3 regions of the Paenibacillus sp. JZ16 genome follow, and region 1 is predicted to be linked to each of the others. Evidence: riboswitches for the same ligand, from Rfam matches in the RefSeq annotation. Region 1 holds a riboswitch; each other region holds the start of a gene.
What was found. Region 1 has a riboswitch for cyclic di-GMP ahead of BJP58_RS34120 (class I SAM-dependent methyltransferase). Riboswitches for the same ligand answer to the same signal wherever they lie in the genome.

Region 1 (3,284 bases):
AACTACCAAACCATCCAGTTGAGAATTATCTTTACAGACCGTTTCTAGTACTTCGGAAGCGACTAAAGGATCGGTTGAATCCGCTTGAATACAGGTTATTTTCCCGATTCCTTTATCCACCACGTAATTACACAATTCCATTGCAGCAGCTTCATTTTCTTTATACGTAAAAGTAACATTAGCTCCCTGCTCGGCCAGTTTTATTACTGTTGCTCTTCCTATACCTCTCGAACCGCCTGTTACTAAAAAATTCTTTCCGGTTAAAATTCTAATCCCCCCATCCACTTTCAATGTTCCGCCAAATAGTCATAAATGACATCCGGCGCGGATAACCCCAAATCAGTAACAATATGCGAAGCTGATACAACCTCAAGCACGGGGAGATCTGCCAGTGGGGCCAACGCATGGGCAAACAATTGCAGCCGGGCTGGGGCCGTCCAGGCACCATGAATGGTCAGATTTTTGATCTGAGTACGCATCAGTTGGCATACCTTCTGAGTTCCATCATAGTTCGGCACAATTTTGAGCATAAATGTCGGTTGGCAAATCTCTTGGCGGGCCTGCTCCGGGTCGAGAGCCTGATGTTTATATCCCATCGTTGCGGTGGCTACACGTAAAGACCCGTAGTCCAGCGTACCGACTAATGTGTCCGAATCAATATACAGTTTTGGAGAGCCCAGTTTTTTCGGATATGCGCTGATCTCACGTCCGGCCGCGATCGCAGGAAGACTGTCCACATACATCGCGTGCTGGTATTCACCCTTCTCCCCATTAAAGCTCACCGGTATCAGCTGGCCAGATTCTGTATAGGCCCCCAAACCGGTAACATCCGGCATGTACATGAGCTCAAATTTGACTAAAGGCTCATCAATTTCAAGCGGCTCAGGGACTACACGTCTCAAGGCTTCCGTGTCGGTACGATATAGAATGTTCAGGTATTCCCGGTTACGAAAATGATAAGGTCCAACAGGATAAGCAGGAGCTCCCAATGGAGTCGACATTTGCTTGCGTACCTCATGCAGTTTCAATAGTTCCATCCCTTTCCTTTTGAAAGAATTCACTTCTCCCGCCTTCTCAATTTCCATAAAAACAACAACCTCGTATTTTTCCACAAAAATATCAATATGATGAATATCTTCTTCTGGTATAGCTTCGGTTAACTCTTGCATTTGCTCCTTGGTACGGTAAGTGATCCACCAATCCAACGCTGCCTCCATATAAGCAATAGAGGGGGTATCAGGAAGCCAATTGGCTATTAACAATCGACCTCCGGGATTGAGCAAATTAAATAATTCGTTAACTAATTTTTTGGCAACTCCGTTGGGCAGATAATCAAATACACCAACACTGTATATAAAATCAAATCCAGGAAGAGGCACTTCATTTTCAATGATGTCAACTATGGAGGCAGGAATCGTTTCGCCAAAGTCTTTTATGATTTCCGCTGCAACCGAAAGGGCCTCCTGATCTTGATCAATAGCAACAAATTTCCCAATGCGTTTATTCTTAACCGCGACACTTTCCAATACTTCTCTCAAATGGCCGCTAGGAAAAGAGAGAATATAAGGGTTCGCAACTCGTTCTGCTGTTTCGTCAATCTTGCTGGAAAATATACGTTTTCTTTCGCGAACAGCATCATTTGCATAACTTATACGATTAAGCTCGTAGTTGAGAAGCTCGGAAATTTCTGCTTGTCTGCCCTCGTAAGGTGGCGGTGCTGTTTTGTCGAAGTCATAGATGGAATCCATCATTACGGGATCACCAGCATAACCGCGCGGTTTGTCAAATGCTCGACGAGAAAACGGTTCTTGTAAGAAAAAATAGCTTACTGCATGTTGACGATATTGGGCAATAAACTGCTTCCAATCTTTTTTTGAAGAATGTCTGCGTATGCTGTCTAATCCATGATAAAGGGCATTAAATGCTTCAGAGAAAAGACCTTGATTAATCTTCGTCTCAACATCATCAAGTAAATGTTTTTTGTTAGTTTTGTCCATACTCTAGATTTTCCTCCCAAGAAGACATCCCTACAGGCATAAATATGTAGAATAGGTTGCTGACGATATTTGGTGAGATAGTTTGCCTCTAATCTTCTGAAGACTACAATTAGACATTTTTATATTTTTTCACCACCTTTAGCAATATCACTCAAAACACAAAAACCCCCCGCCATGATTAAATAGACTGGGGTCCCGTCGTATTCGGCAACTGGCTGGCATAGTGTTTATATCCACCTTAGCCCCCGTAGCTTTACGTCGCCACCTTTCGATGGGTTTGCTATTGTCGTACGAAGTATGAAATTGTCAAAATGTTCATTAATCCTTCAACGACAACTTACTTTAAAGTATAAAATTCGACTTAAACAAAAAAAATACCCAAAATTGGGTAGTTTATACTTATGTATTTTAATTTAAATTTTAAGTAAATTTCCTAAGGAATGCTCCTTTATGATTAACGCTCGTCTTTGCGTATATCTTTTTAATAAAAGTACGGACCGTGCTTTGACTAATCCCATAAATGCCCGCAATTTCAGGTACGTTTTTATTTTCCAGCCATCCATAAGCTATCTCTTTCTCACGATTTGTTAATTCATATTGGTCAAAGTGAGAATAAGTCAGCTCTTTTTGTAGAATGGGGTCCTTTTGAGGCAGTTTTTCTTCAATATTTTTAGCCAGGTGTTCAATGAGTGGTATGGCAAATGTAACCTCGTGTAAATAATGAAAACTCAGGCCAAGGTAGCCTATAATCACATTTTTTATTCGAATTGGCGTACATACACATGACAGCTCGGCAAACAATTGGTTGGTGTGCCGGGTACCAATTACGACAGAAACCGATTGATTTTCCATCGATAAAGAAATGGCATTGACCCCTGCGGTTTTCATCGCAAATGATGTGCCTTTTTTTATATTATTTCTTTCAAAATATCCTTTTAACAAATCCGTGCCGCAATAATCGATAACGGCACCATCCGTATCTGTTATAACAAATAAATAAGGTATGGACAGCAAATCGTTCATATTCCTGGTTTCCTCTTGCAGCAAATATAAAATTTCTTTCCGTTCAATCAACCTTCCTTTTATTTCAGACATACTGAGGATATTAGGAAAATGATCGTTTGCTTCCAGCAGTGTTCTACGGCCCATTATTTTCCCTTCTTCCTTTTAAGAATAAGTGATTAATAATGAAATCGATCTTCTAGTCATCTCCGCTTCTGAATTCGGTAGCTTATAAGCGAAAATAAACAATAAAAAACCACCATCCATTAAGATAACCATAGCAAA
Region 2 (3,284 bases), 1.6 Mb from region 1:
TAACAGAAAACGTGTATGCGTCTGGAACCGTTCGAGCGATGACGAGCAATGCGGGCGGAGTGACTGGATACGGATACAATGATACAGTCGTCAGAAATGTCATTGCCCTGGGCCCTTCGGTTACGGCGCCAACGATGGCAAACCGGGTGATGGGACGAGTTCTTGCGGGACACACCGCTACGCTCGAAAATAATTATGCATTTGACGGCATGATAGTGAATAAAGAAGGTGTAGCTGAAGGAGCATTAACAACCCTTAAAGGATTAGGCCTATCTGAAACTGAAATAAAGACTCCATCTACCTATACAGACAGATTAGGGTGGGACTTTAACACGATTTGGAGATGGGACGGTATGGCTAAACGACCTGTATTACAATCGGTATCAGCAGGCGACAATGACGAACCGGTTACACTGACTGAGATTGAGCTCGAGGGGCCGGTTGTACTGGTCGTTGGAGAGAATGCCCAAACGGTGACTACCGCAGTGTACAGCGATGGAAGCCGTGAAAAGGTGGAGGCAAACGTCATCTATACAAGCAGTGATCCAACTATAGCGGAGATCAGCGCTAGCGGTGTAGTAACGGTGAAATCGGAAGGAACCGTACTCATCAAGGCAGAGTATGAGGGCTTGATTGCATCCTATGAGCTAACCTTGACTCAGAAGCAAATCGAGATGGAGGGGGTCACCCAAGGCGTGGATGCAGAAGCCGCGCTTCCGTTCACATCTTCGGCCTTTGTCGGAATGGGGGAGTGGTGGATTGCGAACCGGATGCCGCACCCTCCTGGACGCCCTGAAGGGGCGGTCGTTTCAAGCGATAACGAGCTTCTCGTATCCGTGTCGAAGACATAATGAAATAGAGGCTGCTCCACCTGTGAAGTGACCCTAAATGGTTAGATATCATAGGTATTGGGCAGTTTAATGAAATGAGTCCGGTAATTATGCCGGGCTCATTTTCTTTATATGTCCGCAAGTGATTTATATTGGTCGATAAACCTGGCCGGTTCCGGTTCCAACCGTATTTATGGTGTTGGATCAGAACCCTGCTATAAGTAAAGAAAAGTTTGTCGGTCGCTTACATTTAAAGAAATTTTATCGGAATAGCTGCCCCTTTTATACCACAGAAAAGGGTCAGTCTACTGGCATTACAGCTTCATTTTGTTAGTATTCATCTTTCAAGTCCCTGGCTTGTAAAGTTTTTGTATAGAAGTGAATGATACAATTCGCGAGGGTAGAGAACCCTCAGGTGAAGATACTTTTTGCATACTTAAGACTCTATCTATAACAAGCATATTCAGGATATGTTCAGAATTGCCACATATAATGTCAAAAGAAGCTACCAAAGCACTATATTAGACATAATTTGATAAAATACAACAAACATAAGACCTGAGTACCTTGTATTTTTATGAAAAAAGAATCAAAATTTAAGTAGTTTTGTTACCAAGTATTACATAATAAAGCTCGTACGATAAGAGCAAACCTGTTGAAAAGCGGGGACGCAAAGCTATAGGGGCTAATGGTTCTATTGACCTATGCCAGCCAGCTGCCGAAAACGACGGAAACCTCCGTCTATTGGCGTTCGCCTTTGGAAGGAGTTTTTTTATTTTAGTCATTCTATTGAAGGAGTCCGATGCTGTGAACGACTGGCAGTAAGCCTCTTACAGGTTTTCTGAGTCGAATACTAGCTCTTATGACCCTGACATAGCAGTTGAAAAAGTAGTGAAAAAGAGGTGGAAATGGGCCGTCACTACGGTGAAAATGGAAAACTTCACACAAGAAAGGAATGGATCTAAATGCTAAGCAACAACATTAATTTGCGGAAAATTGGAGTTATGTTTCTGATTTTTACCCTTGTCTTCACGGGACTTGGGGTAAGCTCAGGAATGCCAGTCAGCTATGCTGCTTCTTCGGAAGTTTATGTATCCAGCGGTGGTGATGACCAAAACGATGGAATAACTGAGTCGACTCCGTTCGCTTCCCTGCAGAAAGCCTATAAAGAGGTTAATGACGGGGGAACGATATACCTCCTGGACGACGTTATACTGAAGGATGGCGTTGATGTAATTGTTGCAATAAATGAAGCCAAGCATGTTACGATTGCCACTGCCCCTAATGCCAATAACACCGTGATGATTAAACGTGGCAAGCCAAGCGGCAAAGTACTCTTTCAACTAACTAATATGAGCCAGATAACATTAAGTAATATTATCATTGACGGCAACTCCGAGGAAATGGGAGGGGCGATCGATGGAAGATTATTTAATGTCTATGGTGGTTCAAAACTGATTATTGGAGAAGGTGCTGTTTTACAAAACAGTTTTTCACAACATCAAGGAAGTGCGATATACACCAGAGACGCCGGTTCTATTGTAGAAATGAATGATGGAGAAATTAAAGGCAATAAACGTTCTTTGATTGGTGCGGCAATTTTTGTCGATCCTGGAGCACAATTTATTATGACCGGTGGCCACATTACAAATAATATCGGCGGAGGCGTTGAGTCTCGCGGCGGTGAGATCGTCCTTTCGGGTGAAGCCAATATCACCGGGAATACATTTAACGGAAAAGAAGTAAACGTTAACCTGGCAAATTATAAAGCTCTAATTCTAAACGGTGCATTTACGGGGAAGGCAGGCGTTACCACCCAGAGCATGACATCGGGAACACAATTTGGACGTGTAACAGAAGAAGGTATGGGCAGTGTCGAGAATTTGATTGCCGACTCTGGCTCTCTTCTTGCAAGTTATGATGCAAATAAGAATTTGGTATGGCGAGCATTCAAGAATGACTTGAGCAAACCGAGTACCGACGGCGAGGTAATGGGGAAAAAGCCGACGCTGACCGGGGTAACAGAACCTTTTGCGAATGTAAAGATTGAAATCGTTAGTGCAGCAGACCAGTCTATCATCGTTTCTGAAGAGGTAACCGCTGATGAGAACGGGAACTGGGAGTTTCCAGTTGCTAATGCCTTGACTATAGGTGCATATACGATCAATGTTACAGCTAATAAAAATAATACACAGTCGGGGACTGTGACTAGACAATTTGAAGTTTTATCGGATGTTTACGTATCCAGTGGAGGCAGTGACACCTCAGGTGATGGAACCCGAAACCATCCTTACGCAACATTGTACAAAGCCTATCAAGAGGTGAATGACGGGGGAACGATATATGTCTTGGACAATATCGATTTGTCGGTCGATGGCAACTTAAAGTACCTTCATCTTAATGAAGAAAAGAGTGTTACGATCTCTACGGCTTCTGGCGTAAATACCGCTGTGA
Region 3 (3,284 bases), 1.7 Mb from region 1:
TTCCAATAGCCGGGTCTCGATTTCTCCCGGTTCCACTCGATACCCTCGGATCTTTACTTGATCGTCGATTCGCCCGATCATTTCGATATTGCCATCCGGCAGCCACAGGGCCAAATCCCCCGTTCGATATAACCTTTCCCCGAGGAGCGGATGTTCCACAAACTTGGCTTCTGTCAATTCCAGCTGATTCACATACCCCCGCGCGATACCGTCTCCTCCGACGCAAAGCTCTCCTACTACTCCGAACGGCTGAAGCTTCAACTGTTTATCAAGAATATAAGCGGATGAATTGCATATTGGTCTGCCAATTGGAATGGTCGATTCGAAATCACGTTCGATCGGGAAGTAAGTGGAGAACGTCGTGTTTTCCGTTGGACCGTACATATGGATCATCCGCAGATCGGGGCACCTCTTCCTTACGGCATTTACGTGCTTCGGCGATAACGCTTCTCCGCCGATTAGCAAGATGTCTAACGTACGAAAGGCGTCTGGGTCCTGTTCGTCCAGATTATGGAATTGAGCCGTAGTCAGAAACCAAGCCGTAATGCGGTGGCCGATGATGGTTTCCTTCAATTTGTAAAGGTCAAATAGGTCCGTGTCCTTCATCAAATACAAAGTAGATCCGTTCAAAAGGGATCCCCAAATTTCAAAGGTCGACGCATCGAATGTTATTGTACCGGTTTGCAAAATTCGATGCTCCTTGGAAAAGTTGAAATAATTGGTATTCTTGACCAGTCTTACGATGTTACGATGCTCAACCATGACTCCTTTCGGTGTCCCCGTTGATCCGGAAGTATAGATGATATAGGCTAGACTTTGCGAGGTTGCTGCAGATATCGTATGGGGACAGCTGTCAAGGCTTAGCTGCGCGTTGTCCCAATAAATTACTTTTCCCTCAAATGCTATGTCAGGCTTCCAACTGGAAGGAGCCAGTAAAAATCCCGCTCGACTGTCCTTGAGCATATATTCGATTCTTTCGCACGGAAAATCGGCTTCGATGGGCATATAAGCGCCGCCAGCTTTCAATATGGCTGTAAGCCCGACAATCATATTGACAGACCGATCCGCGACAATCCCAACGACGCTCTCCGGCTTAATGCCGTGATCCTGCAGTGCTTTTGCAAGCTGATTCGCGCGTTCGTTCAATTCCCGATAGGACATCTGATGGTCCTCGGTCATGACCGCCGGGCGATCGGGGGTTAAACGGACCTGTTCCTCAAACAAGTAATGGACCGTTTGGCTGGAAGGATAGTCCGTCTTAGATCCGCTGAAAGCCTGAATCTGTCTCTCCTCTTCTTCCGACATCATACGTATGTCGGCAATCACCTTCTCGGGGAAATCAACTACTTCATGCACGATTCGGCTCAAGTGGCCGCTCATCTGCTCGATCGTTTCTTTTCTGTAGGAGCGGGCCGAATATTCAAGGTGTATCATGATAAATTCCTTCTTAAAAGCCGTCAAAGCAAGCTCAAACGTCCCCAGCTGATCGGATTCATAAGGAGTGGCATTGGCGTTTTGCCAAGTAAACGCCGCTTTGATGAACGGGTTGCCGCTCAAATTCTTTCGCATATTCCGATCTTCGAGTGCTTGCATCGTGGTATGCTTGACTTCTATCAGAAACTTACCTAATGGCTTATGTACAGTAGGAGAGTAACGTATAGGAAACATCTGTCTTTCCAACAGATACCCAATTACAGGATCATCCTCGCCGGTATATTTGGCAAGCAGGATCGCATAACAAGCCATAAGTGCCATATCCACAGTTATTCCGAAATTGAACGCAAGTTCATGGAGTTTTCGGGTCGTTGCAAAATCAAGGGAAAAACGAACCTGGTTTCCTTCATCGTCGGCCCATCCCCCCCTCGGCAATTCGTCAATTGATACATCACAAGTCGTTTGTTCCATGACCATCAACCTCCCGGATAATCGATTCATTAATGTCTGATTGTTAACGAACAGAAAAATCCTCTTCGCATTCTGCGATCAAGTAATGTCCCCCTTCAACCCCAAACTAGTTTTTTATAGCGAAGCCACCGTTGTTTTTTGGAACGTCAAAAAAACCCCTTTCTTCAATTCAAAATAATGAATAAAACGGAGGTTTCCCGTTGTATTCGGCAACTGGCTGGCATTGCGGTCGCAGTAGATCCCACATTAGCCCCTATAGCTTTGCGTCGCCACCTTTCGGTGGGTTTGCTATTGTCGTACAAAAATAGTATTTAAATTGTAAACCATGATTATATTATGTATTCGATTTACAATTACTGTATCTTGTTTCCAAATGAAAATCGATAGGTCTTTTGTTCAATATTGTCTTTCAAGAATGGTTTTGATGATATTGATAACCCTCATGAAACACTAGGTCGTGATAGTTAATCTTTACTAATTTTTTCCACTCCTCGCCTTCACTACACTTCACTTAACTATGTATTAAAGCTATTCTGTTCAAAAGAAAGGCTGCGATTTTCTGTAATTACTTGGATATTAGATGATGGCTGATCAAGAAAATAGTTCTATTTTTTAACTTCACTCCTATATCCATTGACCTAATTGCGACAGCAGGAATCATCAAGTCCAATAACTTTTGCCTCCTGTCAAACAGGACTAAATTACCATCTATAACTGGTAAGGACATTTCGCTTCCGATCAGAAAACTTTCATAAGTTCAACCCACTTGGTAATTCCATCCTTCAAGTTCCCGGTCTAATGGATCACTGGATAATAAAATAAAGAGCCGTTGTCCAGGACAACGGCCTCATATTGCTATATGTCATGAACAGTTTTAAAAAGGTCCGGTTATTTTCACCTTGATTTTATTGGATTCAACTGTTACCCCGTTCAATGTAATTCGAATCGACAACTCGGCTTGCCCCGGATGCTTGGCGATAATCTTTCCTTTGGGGTCGATCACCGCCTTATCCGGACGGCTGCTCAAATACTCAATGTGAGCGCCGGATAACTCCTTAGTCGTTCTTCCTCTCTCAAGGAAGACTTCGTAGGAATAACCGACCTCATCTCCGGGGTGAAGCTGGAGCGATTCAGCCTCGAGCTGTACTTTGTCCAGCGGCATGACCAGATTCGGGTCGCTATACTTCATCAGCTCGCTGCCATATTTGAAATAGAAGTTGCCAAAGTCGTCCTGCGCCAGCTTTTCCGCATTGCTCTCCAACAAGATGGACAGCGATTTGCTTGCTGTGTCAATCTTAAACATCTTGCTCGTATAAGTATGGTCAGCAACATATCCCGTATAAATGGTACCGTACACATTGCCGTCCGTTCCAATGGTC

Region 2: another riboswitch for cyclic di-GMP. It lies ahead of BJP58_RS19400 (DUF8202 domain-containing protein); the one in region 1 lies ahead of BJP58_RS34120 (class I SAM-dependent methyltransferase).
Region 3: another riboswitch for cyclic di-GMP. It lies ahead of BJP58_RS04110 (non-ribosomal peptide synthetase); the one in region 1 lies ahead of BJP58_RS34120 (class I SAM-dependent methyltransferase).

What each region holds. Positions count from the first base shown of each region.
Region 1 is NZ_CP017659.1:2,639,341-2,642,624, forward strand. Features, by position in the region: gene fabG (3-oxoacyl-ACP reductase FabG) at 1-285, opposite strand, end outside; gene BJP58_RS11875 (acetoacetate decarboxylase) at 288-1,037, opposite strand; partial or broken gene BJP58_RS34120 (class I SAM-dependent methyltransferase) at 1,266-1,997, opposite strand; cyclic di-GMP riboswitch class I at 2,201-2,289, opposite strand; gene BJP58_RS11880 (helix-turn-helix transcriptional regulator) at 2,418-3,146, opposite strand.
Region 2 is NZ_CP017659.1:4,269,884-4,273,167, reverse strand. Features, by position in the region: gene BJP58_RS19405 (CehA/McbA family metallohydrolase) at 1-851, shown strand, start outside; cyclic di-GMP riboswitch class I at 1,466-1,553, shown strand; gene BJP58_RS19400 (DUF8202 domain-containing protein) at 1,796-3,284, shown strand, end outside.
Region 3 is NZ_CP017659.1:933,975-937,258, forward strand. Features, by position in the region: gene BJP58_RS04110 (non-ribosomal peptide synthetase) at 1-1,905, opposite strand, end outside; cyclic di-GMP riboswitch class I at 2,111-2,205, opposite strand; gene BJP58_RS04115 (hypothetical protein) at 2,780-3,284, opposite strand, start outside.